DNA from 4 places in the Paenibacillus sp. FSL R7-0198 genome. Region 3 is predicted to be linked to each of the others. Evidence: riboswitches for the same ligand, from Rfam matches in the RefSeq annotation. Region 3 holds a riboswitch; each other region holds the start of a gene.

Region 1 (4,201 bases), 2.2 Mb from region 3:
TGAGACGTTTGTGGAACTGCTTCCCGTTACAATAACCGATGCCCAGCAGATTGCCCATCTCCATGCGACGTGCAGCAGCCTGCGGATGCACGATAAGTCCTGCCGCGATCAGGTCCTCCCAATCAATCAGGCTCGGAGCACCTTCGTATGAAGTATGTACGCGCGCCAGAGCATGACGGATCGCCTCCGGTGAGGCATTCTCCACCCCAATGTCCCCTTTGCGCGTTGCATCGGCTTCCGGAATGAAGGCATGTTTGCAGCCAGGCACCTTGTTCGCAATAATTTTACGAATGCGTTCGCCAGCATGATCCGGATCTGTCAGTACAATGACTCCCCGTCTCTCCTGAGCAAGCGCAATCCGCTTCAGAATGCGTTGGTTGATTGCTGAGCCACCTGTTTCTATTGTATCGGCTTCAACGGCCCGACGGATGGCTACCGTATCGTCACGGCCTTCCACCACAATGACTTCTTTTATCATGTTCCATTTCTTCCTTTCTAACGCAAAAAGAAGAGGAATATCCTCTTCTCTGCCAAACGGCGGGGGAGACTGAATTCAGACTCCTCCGCCGCATATTCCGCATGAATCATTCATGCAACTATTTTATAGCATTCCCATTTCAAAGTAAAACGATTTTAGTTCGCTTCCGGCTTCACCGGACCGATCACGTAGACCGTCTTGCCTTTCTTACGTCCAAAATTCAGGGCATGCTTCACACTGTCATAATATACATCAATTTTGTTGCCTTTAATGGCACCGCCTGTATCTTCCGCACGACGGAATCCCAGACCTTCGATATATACCCACCAGCCAATTGGAATGACTTTGGGATCAACCGCAATGGTGCGCCCTTCCGTTACACGAGTACCGGAAGCTGTTTTAGTTCCAATGCCAGGCTCTTCGGAAGAGTAGGCAGTCATGGATACATTTTTAAGTACTTTTGAGTATTTAAAAGAAGTCCCGGATACGGTAATGACTTTGCTGCCCGAGGCAGATGTTTTCTTCGAGTTCGTTGTTGTAGCCTTTTTGGTTGTTGAAGTTTGAGCCGATACGGTCTGAATCACAGGTTCTTTCACGACCGGTTTTGCTTTGGTGCCGACAGCGATCACTTTATCTACACGATTATTCGCGACAGATTTGCCGACCATTTTTTTGGAGACCAATTCTCCATCCTGAAATACCTTTTCGATATGCTGTACAAGTGTGCCTTCTTTGCCGTTTACAACGACACGGTTATCCCCTTTGTACAAGCTAGGGTCAGCCGTTTTAATGACTTTGTAAGCGATTGGCTGCTCTACCTCCACTGTACGCTTTGTTACGCGCACTACACGGATCTTCATATCCGCTTTGATGGCAGTTCCAAGCGCCGGATACACTTTATCATTACTCTCAACTTGAATACCTGATTTTTGAATTGCATCTTCTACCGATGAATCCGTTGTATACAGAGTCTTGGTGTCTCCGTCTGCCGTAATGTTGACTGGAACGGCCCGCTCAATAACGATTCGGTCTCCATCTGTAATCGCCCCATTCATGGACATGGATACCTTATCGTGAGGGCTGACTGTGATCGACTGCTCCTCCAGCATTTCCTGAAGCATTCCTGTACGAGTCTCTACCACCTGAGCTTTGCCATCAATAACCAGTGAAATTTGTTTCCCGGCCTGACCGTAAACGACTAACAAGATCATGATTGTAAGCGCAATTGAGAAAATCGCGATCAATGCCATTTGACGCATGTTCTCATGCTTCCACCGCAACGCGAAAGACTTACTGGATGATCGTGACTCATGGGTCTCTTCTGGTTGGAATGTGCCCACTTCTCCGTCCTCCTTCATAGCCTCGCCGTCTAAAGTAATGCATGATGTCTTTGACGTGACTATACCAAATTTTCTACAGAACACAGATTGGACCAACATAATCCGGTTCTGCACCATGAATCAATCTTCGCAACATGATGTCATCCTCCTGAATACCTACCGTATGATGACAATATTTCTTTTATTCAAAAACAAAAAAGCCAAAGAAAGAGTGTAAGAGGAACTCTTTCGTGGCTTCCGAATGATTCTGAATATCGGAAATTCATGCACGAGGTTGCCTCTCTTTTTCCGCTTGCGAGGTTAGCTGTCGGGTTCGGGCGAAAGAGAGCCGCCCTATCTTAGGTCACCCGCTCATGGCGGACGCCCTTGAATTCACCCCGAGACCCAAAGAAGAAATCAAATACGGCTTCGCAGTTCCCTTCGCTGCTTTTGGGTCAGCGAACGTTGCGCATCGGCCAAATACACCGATGTTTAAGCCCTATTGGTTCCCCCGCTCTCCGTTAACGGAGACTCAGCGAGACTGATTCATGAAAGTAATGTTGTTTCATTGTTTCATCGGAAAGTGTCCCTTTGTTCATCCCCCGAACATCTGTCCAATTTTCCGCACAACAATTCACTGAAAAGATGATATCCTGTTTTGATGCATGTTGTAAAGCGTTGATCAAGTACGTTTTTCTGAATATTTGGTTAAAATATTGTAATATTCTTGATTTATTTGGAGCAAAGGGCAAATTACCTCCGCTTACCTGCCTTTTTCACCTCATTTGCTCGTTTTTTTAACGAATTCCAAATCGTTCCATGGCATTTTTGGTTGTTATTGCAGCAATTTCCTCCACCGAAATGCCTTTAATTTCCGCTGCTGCCTCTGCAACCAGACGTACATGCGCTGTCTCATTTCGCTTCCCACGATAAGGGTGAGGTGTCAAATATGGAGCATCTGTTTCAATGAAAAACCGGTCCATAGGAACCTTCGCCAGCACCTCTTTGGGCTGCTTTGCATTTTTGAATGTGATCGGTCCTCCGAAAGAGAGATGGAAGCCCATATCGAGACAACTTTTCGCTGTTTCCCAGCTGCCCGAGAACGAGTGCATTACACCACCAACCTCACCCGCCTTCTCTTCACGCAAAATTCTTATGATATCCTCATGTGCATCCCGATTATGGATGACAATCGGCATGTTCACTTCACGCGCCAAAGCAATTTGTTGTCGTAATACGCGATGCTGTATTTCCTTCGGTGAAGTATCCCAGTGATAATCCAATCCAATCTCACCGATCGCAACCACTTTTTCATGCTTGCATAAAGATGCAATCCACTCCAAATCACCCTCCTGCATAGTGATCGCATCTACTGGATGCCACCCTACAGCTGCATAGATAAAGTCATATGTTTCAGCGAGTTTCATTGTGGTTGGAATCGTCTCCCGGTTAAAGCCAATGTTGATCATGCGACCAACTCCTGCATCCACAGCACGCTGAATCATGTCCTCGCGGTCCTCGTCGAATTGTGGTGCATCCAGATGTGTATGTGTGTCGAACAGCATCATGTTTGTATCTCCCTTCATGTCGAAATAACGACTATCTTCTTTATCAAAATTCAATTTGTAAAATTCAATAATTCAATGACTCATACATAAAACATTTTGGGTATCTGTGTATTACATCATTACGTTTGTTTCTTCACAACTACAATATATAGAAGATAAACGGATATTCTGATCTATATATTGCTGATTGTGCCCATTCTACCTGCTTGCATTTACAAAATTATGTCGATCTACATATACTCCCCATTAAAGCAGATTACTGTATCATGAAAAATAGCTCTTTTAGAAAGTGTTTTGATATCAAAATTCTTCATCGGATTATACCCACATGATTACAAGAAATAGGGGCGTATATGTGACGGTAATTCGTGAATAATCGCATCCACCTTGTTTTGAGGGTAATACAAATGATGTTTCCCTCGGTGAAGCCCACTGATGGAACGGACAATGTCAGATACTTCTGACAACTCACGTAAATTGTCCTGTCGATCCAGAAGAAGAATCTGCTTATCTGTGGATTCATCCGGACGAAACACATCATACGGATTATCCGAAGGAAAATCAATTTCAAGATCATATTCGGGATCGAGGCCTGCCTGTACAAAAGCTTCCCGAATCTCTTCCATCATTGTCAAGTCGACCTGTTCAAGCTCTACATACTTATATAACTTGCGATCCATAAAACGTTCGCATAACTCACTCAGAACAGTATCGTCCTCCTTGCGCCACTGCGTAAATGCCGTCTGAATTAATGCTTCATCCAACTGCAAATATTCATCTACGGATAATTCTCCATCAAATAATTGAGGGAGTGGATCAATCATGAAGCGGAATTG
Region 2 (4,201 bases), 2.2 Mb from region 3:
TTGCAATTTCTTCATCCTGCAGCTTGCCCTTGAAGGAAGGCATACCACCTTTACCTTTGACAATCGTAGAATAGATCTTCTCCAGATCATCCTGGCTACCGATGTTAGCCAGAGCAGGTCCTACGCCACCCTGAAGCTGATCCCCGTGACAGGAGATACAATTGGCTTTGACCAGTGCTTCAGCCTGTCCGGCATCCAATGTTACTTCCGGCATGGTTGGTTTGGCTTCTTCAGCCACTTCTTCTTTCCCTGGAAGCGTAAACATTAAAACAATAGCTAAAGCGCATGCTGCAAAAAATACTCCGCTCATGATCCATTTGTGCATCCCTTATGTCCCCTCCAGAATGAAAGATCATCTAACCTGAAACTATCCATATCATTATAACGGAACCTGTACTGACATCATAGCATTTTGTGGGAATTTTTTGAACTAATCACATAACAAGGGGCAAATGTGGTTGTTTTGCAATGGATTCTAACCGCGAGGCCCTTCATAAACCATACAGTGAAAGGGCTTCAAGCCGGTTGGGGTCTGTCGTTCGTATGTATCCTGGGTGACAAATCCACTCTTCAGATAGACTTGAATGGCACGAGCATTCCAAGTGAGTACTTCCAGATCAATCTCATTCGTGGGATTTCGTCGAATGGCTTCCTGTACAATGGCAGTGACAAAAGCTGTCCCTTGACCCTGACCACACAGCTCTGGATGCATGCCAAGGCCAATCCGGGTTACCCCTTGAAGTGGGAAGTATTGAGCAAACCCACATATACGATCGTTCTGATCCAGGACGATTGCATATTGCTCCTGCCGCAGCTGTGCATCTCCGAATTCCACTTCCAGAGCTTTCATCTGCTCCCAGGGGAGCCAGCTGTAGATATTGTAAGGCGGATCATACTGCCAACTGCAGATAAGCTCCGCATGTTCTTCTCGCATGGGTACAACGTGAAACGTCACAGGGGTTTCCTTCATACACCTGCATGCTCCTTTCCTTGAAACAGAACTCTTTGTCCACTCTACAAAAGTGATGTTCATTTAGCAAGTCTTCCTTCCCAAGAAAAAAAATGAAACAAAAGTTCCGGTAATTTCGTTTATATTATAACGGGATGGGTAAAAACATCATAAGGGCACGGACGAACGAACGCAAAATGAACCTGTTGATGTCGCAGGATATGCCCCGAGTATAACTTGCAACATGAATAAGGATTGAAGCACAAAAAAACCGCCGGATACATTCCTGCGGAGAATGTACCGGGCGGTTCTGTTATGCTTCTTGCTTCGTTCCAGTATGGTTAATGGTTACAGCATCATGTTGCTCAGCTTGTCCCTAGTCAAGGGCCAGTGATTCATATGCGTCCGTGCTCATAATCCGTTTCGCGCCAACATAACGGTTGGCCCAATAGCTTTCACTCAATGCACTGATCGTAACGCCTTTGGAAGAAGAGGAGTGTGCGAACTTTCCATCCCCTACAAAGATTCCTACATGAGATACGCCTTTACCTGTTGTATTGAAGAATACCAGATCGCCAGCTCTCATTTCCATGCGGGATACGGAATCGCCCATGTCGAATTGGGAACTGGATTGGCGTGCCAAATCAATACCCAATTTGTCGAATACATACCGTGTAAATCCGGAGCAGTCAAAGCCGTTAAGCGTTGTTCCCCCACTTTTGTATGTAGTTCCCATTGCTGAATCAATTACTGTGTCCATCTTTGAATCTGCGAATGCGCTACCTGCACCAAGCGATAATGCAAATGTGATGCTAAGTACAGCTGCGGTTAATTTCTTCTTGAACAAGAGATATTCCCCTTCCAACGCCTGCGAGGTTAGCTTAAGGATTCGGTTGAAGGTCCCCTATGATCCCTCTGTAGCAAGATCAATTCACCCATAACTGGTTCCCCCGCTTCCCAGGTGCCAGGAATTTGGCTATGCTAGTTATGCACCTGCGAAATCAAGAAATGACGATTTAATTTTAAGTAGTTACAAATATGAATGTAAAGATTACAAAGTTGTTACTAAAAACTCACTGCGATTATTGTAACAGAGGAGTACGGCTTTGGCAACGTTTAGCAACAAATTTAGCAAAAAAAACCTCGACCTTTGACGGGGAAAGGTTGAGGTTTGCCTATTTATAAGTACATATTAGGCCATAAGTTTAACATGTGATGGTAACAATTTTTAAACTATCTGCTCTCACCTTTGGACATTTTGGACTGCCATAATCGGAAATGGCTGCATATTTTCCACAGATTCAATAGACATCTCGCAAGTGGATACGTCTGTTGTAGTATAAGTCCGGTAAGTCCCGTTAATAACCATGAGGCTGAAGTGAATGCCCCGAAGATAAGCAGGTGAACTCCGCCCAGCAGGAGTGCAATACCGATTACGGCGATGAGATGACGCAGTGCAATCCAGAGTGCTCTGAGGGTACCGTGAGCCCCGCCTTCTCCTTCTGGTGCCGAAACACCGAACTGCATGTAGAGCACGGCATGGTGGATGATCCAACCATATACAATCCAGGCAGCAACATAAGGTATACCAGGCAAAAGTAATTGAAGGGAATGAAATCCGTCCATGAGAATCGAGTAGAGCTTCGGTATGAGCCAGTAGGCGGGCAGAAGTATCAATAATGTACGTATGGTGTGGAGCAGCAGCATCGGTTTCCACAGATTTTTGATTCCGCGGACAAAGGGGATGCGCTCTTCTGTAGAGTTAAAGTGCTGAAGTGAGTAGAGTAGTCCTGCCTGAATGAGGGGGCTGATCAACATGCGAACCAGCAGCATGCCCCCTAGAATCCATAGATAACGATGAACCTCCGGATGGGTAGACAAGTTAAGTTGACTTTCCATTTTGAACAAAAGTGTACTCAGTTCCCCGGCATCAGCATCTGGATAGCGCAGGAGTAGGGGGATGACCGCCGATTGTACCATTCGATAGAAGAAATATCCCCAAATGAGTTGATAGAGAAATAAGAGTGCGGCAATGAACATATGCTGACGGACGAGAAACCAGCCTTCACGTATTTTTGCTTTCACCGTTTCCACCTCACCATGACAGACCTCCGAATATGGCTTCTATTAGTTTGGTTACACTCATGCTCCAGCGGGATTTTGCTTGCTCATCCAGTCCGGATTTCAGGAAATTGTTCATATGGCGGTTCTCCAGCACGATCGTGTACAGGGGATCGGTCATGGCCCAGGATACGGGGGATGTGTGAGTTAATTTATAGGTGATGCGATCTTCTTTGCCATTCCATTGTTTGGTGAGGATATGCCCGTCTTCAAAAGCAATGCGAACAGGAACGGCGTTGTAATCACTTCCTTTTTTTGCGATCGTCACGGATGACTCGTACCATGTTTGACCGTCTTTCTGTACGGGCGTAACACGAATCTGCTCTACAGCAAAGTCAGCCATCCCGTTACCATAGACGTATTGGTCAAAATAATCAGACCAGGAAGTACGGGTCACTTGTTCCACAACGTTTTGAAAATCAGCCGAAGTGGGATGTTTGAAGCGGTACTTCTTCACATAGGTAGAGAGAATGCGTTCCATCTTTTTTGCGCCGACTTGATGTTCGATACCAAGCAATACAAGTTTGCCACGTGTATAGACATTGGCTGCATACTCATTCTGTGAATCGAACTTCCAGGATTCTTGTGTTAAAGATGAAGGAGACGTAATCAGGCCTGATTGTACCGGCAGATTCGGAATCAATCCATATTCCTGCTCCATCAGTTTGTCTTCTGCATAAGAGGTGAACCCCTCATCCAGCCAGGCTTCCTCGAATTCGTTGCTGGCAACCATACCGTAGAAGTACTGGTGTCCGATCTCGTGGACTACGGTACGTTCCAGGTCATAACCTGGGGTAGTATCATCGGCTCCAAAGGCCGTAACTAGCGTAGGGTACTCCATGCCTCCAGCACCGTTCCCCGCTTTGGGTGGAACAACGATGGATAAGGTAGCGTAAGGATATGGGCCAAACCATTTGCTATAATTGGCTAGTGCGGCCTTCGCGGCGTAGAAATAACGTTCTTTAAGATCCTGATGAGCAGGGTCCAGATATAACTTGATTCGTACACCAGGCACATTGGGTGCAGAGAAGGGTTCCTCGGCGTAGACAAAATCCGGTGAAGCTGCCCAGGCAAAATCATGTACATCATCGGCATAGAATTGATAGACCTTTTCTCCATTCTTCACCACGG
Region 3 (4,201 bases):
ATAAAACCCGAACCAGACGTCGATTCGGGCTTTACCTTTAACTACAAATTAAAGCTTGGAAGGCCAGTTGCCATACCATGCATAACCGCCTCTTCTTTCTTTATCAATATCACTTAATTTGTATTTAACTACCCCGTCACGACCAATAAAGATTGGTTTATCTGTTCCGATCTCATAGAAGCGTGCCCAAATCGGTGCAGCTTTGGAATCAGCGATAATTTTACTATCTCCATTAGCTCTTTCATACTTGTAACCCGTAATTTTCACCTTGTTAAACCAAGCCTCCGCTCCTTTAATGGATGCGGTAATTTTAGCGTTAGCAGGTCTGGTTTTCAGAAATTTAACAATCGTTACACTCTCTCCAGCTGTCAGCGATGGCACTTCGTAGATTCTTGCGCTCGCTGGTTTAAGGGAACTGGAATCATGTTGTTGTCCCCATGCTGTCAGCTTACCACCTGAAACGACTTGTGTATTCAGAATCGCCTCCACACCTTTGGCAACTGAATTTTTACTGCGATTAGCAAGTGTGCTGTCGATAAATGAGAAATCACCTTTGCGTGCCGCTACTTCATCCAACATGATCATTACATTAATCATGGCATCATCATTGTAAGTGATATGCTTGTGATATCCAGAGCTTTGGTAAACTTGTGGCCATCCGCCGTTTGAATACTGCATGTTGATCAAAAAGTTAATTCCTTTGATTGCAGCTGTGGAGTATCGCGGATCATTCGTCTTTTTAAATTCCTTCGCCAATCTTCTAATTTCTGAGTATGTAGCCTTGTTGTCTATCGTGGACTTCGCCCACTCTCCACTTGTCTGTTTATAATCTTTTCTCCAACCTCCATCCGGCAGCTGGTTCTTCAAAACATCTGAAATACTCGCTGTAGTACCCGATGCATCCGCAGCAGATACCGTCCCTACAGGGAGAACTGCCATTCCAACTGCTGAGAACACCATCGTACATGCCAGGACAAAAGTAATTATTTTCTTCGCTTTCAAATGTAACACTCTCCTATGTTCGTTTTTATAAATCTGCCACTTCTACTTTACCTATGATAAGCGTCCCCAAACCTCCTTTATTTGTATTTATCGCATAATAAAATCAATTTTAATCCAATATGTGGATTGGATAATCAGATAATATGCAAAAAATCGATTTTTGTCAATATATGCAACTTAATGAATATAATCTCTCTAATTCTACATAACGGGATAGTTCTTTTAACTCATGACAAACCTATTTATTTATCCAAATTCGTCTTAAACGAATCAATAATGACGTTTTTGTCATGAATGATACCCAAACTTAATCCCTTCTTTCATATAAAAACCTTAATTCCGCTAACATTGAGGTATTACGAAGGGTTTTAAATGGGTTTGACAATTACGCATTTATGCAATATAGTTTCAAATAGTTACAAAAACTTAATTATTCATTGCCGAGTTTCATGTTTGAAAACGGGGGAACCAATTTGGGTGAATTATTCTTATACATAGGAAATATAGGGAACCTTCTACCGAACCCTTAGCTAACTCCGTAGGCATCGAAGGGAGAACATTGATTTTGAAAAAACTGATTATCTCCATTTTTGGAGCAGCTGTATTATTTACATCCGGGGCAACAAGCACAGAGGCAAGCAGTATCAACTCCGTAGTGAACAACATGACAGGTATTCCTTACAAATGGGGTGGCACGACTGTAGCCGGCTTTGACTGTTCTGGTTTTATGAGATATCTTTTCAACAAATACAGCATTGAATTGCCACGTACTTCTCAGCAGCAAGCCAAAGCAGGTACTCCGGTAGCCAAAAGTAATGTTCGGACAGGTGATCTGGTGTTCTTTAATACAACAGGCAAAGGCATTTCACATACAGGTGTATATATCGGCGGCGGACAATTCGCTCATGCCTCCAGCAGTAAAGGTGTAAGCATCACAAAGTTATCGAATCCATACTTCAATGACCGCTATGTAACAGCACGTCGGGTAACTGGACAGTTTATGTATGATAAAATGTTGGGTAAAATGTAATTCACATACAAAAAGGCATCGGTTATTAACCGGATGCCTTTTTTGTTTAACCATTTTTTGTCTTCAACTGCTTTCTTAAACAATGTAAAATGTTTTAGGAAATAAAAGGAGATGAGGAGAACAATTGAAAAAGTTAATGTTTGTTTTAAGTTTTGCTATTTTAGTAATAGGTAGTTTAGGATGCAGTAGCGAGAACGAAAAAGATTTTAGAGATGTTTCATGGGGTACCAAGATCGACAAAGTCATTTCAACTGAAGAAAAGAACGGTAACTCAGGTTATGAAGAGGACGTACATAATGAACATGAGAAAAGTATCGAATATTCTAATCTTGTAGTTCTGGGTAAGAAAGCAGATGCTAAATACGTTTTCACTGATTTATTAGACAATGATAGCATTCTGGAAATGATGGAAGAAGGAAAGGAATTATCAGAGGAATTAAATAACCCCAATACAACAGAAACAAGGAAAGAAGAGATATACAAAATAATGGACCAGCGCCTTGAAGAAATGGAAAATGCAGCAGATGAATATCCATTAGATGACTTCTTGCTCCACGAGGCCACATATTATTTTGGCATGTTAAATAGTCAGGATTCTGATGAAATTCTGGAAGAGCTAACGAATAAATATGGTCAGCCTGGAAGCAAGACCTTCGATAATTCCATTATATATCTCTGGGATACTGATCGCTCTAAGATTGAATTTCGTCCTGAACGGTACTCCACAATAAACTATACAGCAAACTACTCCGTTATGGAGAAATTTGCTGATGTGGACAAGTATAATAAAAAAGCAAACAGTAAAGAAAGTAAAAACGATCTTTAAAAAACAGGGTTATACTCCCATATTGAAGGGAAGTATAACCCTGTTACTTTTTCACAATGTTTTTTTATATTAATGTAGCGCCTTCTGCACTCGCATCGCGCCCTGAGACAGAGCATGTCCGCCTCCTACAGCTCCGGCCACGGCTACGGTCTCCATGATCTCCTGATCTGTAGCGCCCTTGGCACGGGCTTCTTCTACATGGTAGAAAGTACATACCTCATTGTTGGCAAACAATCCAATGCCGAGCGCAATGAGCTGTTTTGTCTTGGCATCAATCACGCCAGGTTGGAAACATTCTCCCGTAAACTCATGATATGACTTCACCACACCTGGCAGTACATCGCTTAATGCTCCAATCTGATCCTTGTAGGCATGAACTTTATCATTCATCAATGTCATCGCTTGTAGCACACCCTCTCGGCTATAGTTACAGATCTTCCTCACTGTACCTATCTTCTCTCCCGAGTGAGTCAATTATGCCAACAAATCATGGTAATTCCAAACATTTAACGCTCATGGCTCTGCCATAATTATAAACTGTTACTCACTAAGTGGACTCTGGCGCGGCTCGCTGAACAGCTGATATCGGTAACCGCGATCCAGCTTGACGACACGTCGATTCTGACGACGGATAAGTACCTGCTCGCCATCCCAGGCAACAACAATCCCGGTTACATCGTTAGATTCCAGCTCGTCCCGTACTACTCTTACTTTCTCACCTGACAGACGCAGGGCGTCCAGTTCTGTATCACTGATCATCTTCATGGCTCCTATATTCCAAATTTATTTACAAAAAGAGACCTAAATGAAATGTCATTTAGGTCTCACGTGACTGTATTGGACTGTCATGTCATTCGAAATTATGTCCCGACTGAAAGTTACCGCTGCGCGTGCTCTTTGCTGTCGTTCTTCTCGAACCAAAAATCAAGCACTTTGGCGGACATCACACGTTCTTCAAGGTACTCCACTTGATGCGGTGTAAATTGTTCTTTCCAAGAGAAGGACAACTCTTCGCACAAGCCTACAATCGTCAGTAATTCTGACCAGGCAACATAGCGTTTGTACCAGAAAAATTGAGGATGTTCAATCATATAGGGATAAAGGTCATCGAATTCCGTATGTTTACAATCCAGGGCACGTTCAAAATGAACTTTCGATTCCGCCAGCTTATCATTAAAAAATTGTTCTGTTGCCGGTTGGTTCCCCATGGTGTTGCCTCCTCTCCCTAACATAACCCCATTATAAATGAAATCCGCGGTCATGCAAAGGCATAGTTCAAAAAATAGGCCCTATTCCTTTAAAATGTCACATTTCGTTATCGTCAAATTGTACCGTACCATCGT
Region 4 (4,201 bases), 5.2 Mb from region 3:
GCATCTTCCAGGTCCTCTTGCATGTCACGGATATATTGGTCCGTCATCTTGATTGGATCTTCCGCCTTGTCAATAATGGCGTTAACGTTAGACATTGTTAAATCACGCAATCGTTTGAAAATGGACATTATGTTATTCCTCCTAGTCGATATTACATCGTATATAAACATACATACGTAACAATCTACAACTCGTTTCAATTTTAGCAAATAAAATCAAAACATGCGATTGCTCTTTATGTTAGGAAGATCGTTTATCCTTGTTCAGATGATCCTCCATCAGCCTCTCTGCAGTCTGCACGATTTCGTCGATCTGCATCCGCGTGATGGAATCAAAATGGATACCCATGATCACCGTAACGGTTACTTTCAGCTGCAGGGCAGCCTTTCGGGCAAGTCGCTCACACAGCTCTTGTTCCTTATGCCCAGGAATATGTACCGTCGTCCCGCTTACGCGCTCATGATCCACGTAGAACGTGGCTACGGCGCCAATATGCGCCTTTCCTCCGGTAACGAGAAAAACCTTATCCTCTCCTGCTTCAATCACCTGTAAACGTATGGATTTCAAATCATATGTACTCATATCCTATCCACCTATCCTTTTCTATATGTTATATATGGAGGAATTATGGCTGTCATAAGCTAAATCCGCAATGAAACTTCTCACACTACGCATATTTTATGGAACCCCCGGGCATACCAAGGAGAACGTCATTTTGGAAAAGGAGGCCGTTATTATGCGCGTACGCCTCATTATGCTGATGGTTATCGTTATTTTTCTCGGGGGATATCATGCTCCAGTTTCATCGCGGGATGTCTCAAGCCCGTCAATTGAATCAGTATCAGGTTCGGATTCTGCTGAAGAAGAACAACTGACATTGGGACAGTTACGTCAAAAATATGCCGATACGTTCAAAACCAATGGTCCTTCAACAAAGAAGGTTGCACTGACTTTTGATGATGTACCTGATCCACGGTTTACTCCACAAGTGCTGGATGTATTGAAGAAATACAATGTCAGAGCTACATTCTTCATCGTGGGTAGTCGTGCTGAGAAACATCCGGATCTGGTGAAACGCATCGTTAAGGAAGGGCATTTGGTTGGTAATCACAGCTACAATCATCCTGAATTCAGTAAGCTGTCGATGAATGCCTTTCGCAAACAAATTTTACATACCGGGGATATTATTCGACATTTAGCGGGATATACGCCCAAGATGATTCGGCCGCCTTATGGAGACATTAATGAAGAACAGCTGCAATGGGCAGCTAGACAACACTATAGCATTGTGAACTGGAACGTTGACTCACTGGACTGGAAAGGCCTCTCCAAGGAAGAGGTGAAGGATAACATCCTATCTGCCGTGAAACCTGGCTCCATCGTTCTGCAACATGCAGGAGGCGGTGTGGGATCTAACCTGAACGGTACGATTGAGGCATTGCCTGAAATCATTGAAGAACTGCGTAACCGGGGATATGAACTGGTCACCTTGGACGAGATGTTGGGATTGCCAAAGGCCAAAGATTAGGATGACCGTGATAACAAATAAATGCGAATATTAAAAGGGTGCTGTTCAATCGCAGATTAGCGACTGGCAGACACCCTGTTTGAATTCATTTTAAATGTTATGATCTCTCTACTTCAGAATGTACAGCTCGATATCCTGAAAACCAAATGTGCTTACAGACTGTTTGCTACCCGGGATAAAGATATCAATCCGGTGACCCTTGATTGCACCGCCCACATCACGAGCTGTAGCTACAAAAGCCTGTTTTGGCAATCCCGGATGGCTGTGACCGGTTACCAGTACTTTGGTTCCGAGTGGAATCACACTTGGATCAACTGCGATCGTACCCAGTTCAAGATCATTGCCGAAGTAATCCACAGCACCCCATCCTCCATTTTCAGACGGATCTGCAGAGTATGCCGTTGCTTTTACGTTCACAGCTTTGCTGTAATCGAATGTTTTACCCCAAGCCTGAACAACTTTGTTATCTGTGTTAACGTCCAAGCTTGCTGTAGTAACAGTCTTCGCTTGGGTCTTGCTCTCCGTTGCCGCAGCTGCTGCTACATTGTTTGCCTTACCGGGAATCGTAATTTTCAAACCATCATAAATGTTGTAAGGCGAAATGTCGTTGTTTGCTTTAACCAACGTGTTGATTGCTACTCCATATTGTTTTGATAAGGTGTAGAAGGTATCCCCTTCTTTGGCCACATGAACTGAATCGGCGTGAGCCGGAACGGCTTGAATGAGCATTGCTGTTGTCAATAATGCTACTGCTGTTTTGGCTATACGTTTCTTGTTAATCATGGTCTTCCTCCCTCATTGTGCCTGCGAAGTTAGTTGTCGGATTCGGATGAGGAGCCCACCCTATAGGTTCTTCATTACATTTGAAACGTTATGTACCCCTAATTCACCCCAAGCAGTGTGCTGTAGATCTTCCCCCTGCACAATCTGCATCGTTACATCCCCCGCACTCCCTGTCCGGAAGTTTCGGCAGAGTTCAATATATCACAATTTTGTAACCTTAACTTGTAGTAATTCTTACCAAATGGTTTTAACATGTAAGCATATGTAAGAATACAGGATACTTTAGAAATGTTGGACGACCTGATTCCTTTACATTTGGTAACAGAAAAGTTACTTTTCAAATCTATAAGTGATTAATGCGCACAAAAAAATAGCGTTACCGACTCTAAGTCAGTAACGCTATTTGACACTTCATTTAGAGTACTTTGGCAAGAAAATCACGTGTACGTGAATTTTTTGGAGCTCCAAATACCTCATCAGGTGTTCCCTCTTCCACAATAACCCCGCCATCCATGAACAGGATTCGGTCTCCCACTTCACGTGCAAAACCCATCTCATGTGTTACGATGACCATCGTCATCCCGCCTTCTGCAAGACGTTTCATGACATCCAGCACTTCGCCGACCATCTCGGGGTCCAGTGCCGAAGTAGGCTCGTCAAACAGCATGACATGCGGCTGCATGGCCAATGCTCTAGCAATGGCGATCCGCTGCTTCTGTCCACCGGACAGCTGATTCGGGAATGTATCTTTTTTATCGTACAAGCCCACGGTGTTCAGCAGATCAGCAGCAATTTTCTCCGCTTCCTGAGTGGATTGTTTCTTTACTTTAATCGGGGCAATCGTAATGTTTTGCTGTACCGTTTTGTGCGGGAACAGGTTGAAGTGCTGAAACACCATGCCCATTTTCTCACGAGTTGCGTTAATGTTGTGCTTGGGGTCCGTGATTGACACGCCTTCAAAATCAATCTCTCCTGAGGTGGGCTTCTCCAGCAGGTTCAAACAACGCAAGAAAGTACTTTTACCTGAACCGGAAGGACCGATGACGACGACTACCTCACCTTTACCAATCGTCACGTTAATGCCCTTAAGCACATCGTTATTTCCATAAGATTTGTGTAATTGTCTAACGTCTATCACTTGCACTCAACTTCCTTTCCAGTCGTCCCAGCAGCTTGGACAAAATGAACGTTAATACAAAGTAGATGGCTGCCGCAATCAAAAATGGACTCAAGCCTTGATACGTAATGTTTTTGACCACACTTGCCTGATACATAATGTCCACCATACCGATAACCGAGATAATGGAGGATTCTTTGATGATGGTAATGAATTCATTACCGATCGCAGGTAATACAGCTTTGAAGGCCTGTGGCAATATGATATAACGCATCGCATCGCCTCTTCCCATACCTAAGGAACGAGCTGCCTCCAACTGACCACGATCCACACCTTGGATACCTGCACGGAAAATCTCCGCCAGATAGGCACCACTATTGATTGAAAGTGTAATGATACCTGCCTGAAGTGCAGTAAAGTTAATGCCAAAGCTCAGAGAAAAACCATAGTAAATAATCATTAATTGTACCAGCATCGGTGTGCCACGAATCACTTCAACGTAAGCTGTACCAATCCAGCGCAAGATTGCGGCGTCATGCAAACGGAACAAACAGATGATCAATCCAATAATTACCCCGAAGATAACCCCAAGTGCAGACAACAGAAGTGTGTATCCTACACCTGTAGCATAGAAACTTTTGTACTCCCAGAATACTTGGAAAATATTTTGTGATTTGTTCGCTTTATCCGCCATCAAGAGGCTGGCGTCCGTCACCATCTGATTGATTTTATCTTCACTTTTCAGTCGCTCCAGTGTTCCATTTACTGCAGCT

What was found. Region 3 has a riboswitch for cyclic di-AMP ahead of MKY87_RS26235 (C40 family peptidase). Riboswitches for the same ligand answer to the same signal wherever they lie in the genome.
Region 1: linked by a shared signal. The riboswitch ahead of MKY87_RS15990 (ubiquitin-like domain-containing protein) and the one ahead of MKY87_RS26235 (C40 family peptidase) in region 3 are both predicted to bind cyclic di-AMP.
Region 2: linked by a shared signal. The riboswitch ahead of MKY87_RS16370 (C40 family peptidase) and the one ahead of MKY87_RS26235 (C40 family peptidase) in region 3 are both predicted to bind cyclic di-AMP.
Region 4: linked by a shared signal. The riboswitch ahead of MKY87_RS03000 (3D domain-containing protein) and the one ahead of MKY87_RS26235 (C40 family peptidase) in region 3 are both predicted to bind cyclic di-AMP.

The regions. Positions count from the first base shown of each region.
Region 1 is NZ_JBBOCB010000001.1:3,714,262-3,718,462, reverse strand. Features, by position in the region: gene rnmV (ribonuclease M5) at 1-478, opposite strand, end outside; gene MKY87_RS15990 (ubiquitin-like domain-containing protein) at 634-1,818, opposite strand; cyclic di-AMP (ydaO/yuaA leader) riboswitch at 2,092-2,345, opposite strand; gene MKY87_RS15985 (TatD family hydrolase) at 2,595-3,365, opposite strand; gene MKY87_RS15980 (HD domain-containing protein) at 3,698-4,201, opposite strand, start outside.
Region 2 is NZ_JBBOCB010000001.1:3,791,540-3,795,740, forward strand. Features, by position in the region: gene MKY87_RS16360 (c-type cytochrome) at 1-325, opposite strand, end outside; gene MKY87_RS16365 (GNAT family N-acetyltransferase) at 476-970, opposite strand; gene MKY87_RS16370 (C40 family peptidase) at 1,326-1,796, opposite strand; cyclic di-AMP (ydaO/yuaA leader) riboswitch at 1,800-1,937, opposite strand; gene MKY87_RS16375 (hypothetical protein) at 2,183-3,034, opposite strand; gene MKY87_RS16380 (M1 family metallopeptidase) at 3,045-4,201, opposite strand, start outside.
Region 3 is NZ_JBBOCB010000001.1:5,961,642-5,965,842, reverse strand. Features, by position in the region: gene pelA (pectate lyase) at 49-1,011, opposite strand; cyclic di-AMP (ydaO/yuaA leader) riboswitch at 1,431-1,562, shown strand; gene MKY87_RS26235 (C40 family peptidase) at 1,568-2,032, shown strand; gene MKY87_RS26230 (hypothetical protein) at 2,157-2,858, shown strand; gene MKY87_RS26225 (carboxymuconolactone decarboxylase family protein) at 2,928-3,257, opposite strand; gene MKY87_RS26220 (hypothetical protein) at 3,399-3,617, opposite strand; gene MKY87_RS26215 (hypothetical protein) at 3,737-4,066, opposite strand; gene MKY87_RS26210 (xanthine phosphoribosyltransferase) at 4,164-4,201, opposite strand, start outside.
Region 4 is NZ_JBBOCB010000001.1:732,018-736,218, forward strand. Features, by position in the region: gene MKY87_RS02985 (PspA/IM30 family protein) at 1-128, opposite strand, end outside; gene lpdD (prenylated flavin chaperone LpdD) at 241-582, opposite strand; gene MKY87_RS02995 (polysaccharide deacetylase family protein) at 737-1,528, shown strand; gene MKY87_RS03000 (3D domain-containing protein) at 1,637-2,311, opposite strand; cyclic di-AMP (ydaO/yuaA leader) riboswitch at 2,314-2,510, opposite strand; gene MKY87_RS03005 (amino acid ABC transporter ATP-binding protein) at 2,727-3,449, opposite strand; gene MKY87_RS03010 (ABC transporter substrate-binding protein/permease) at 3,436-4,201, opposite strand, start outside.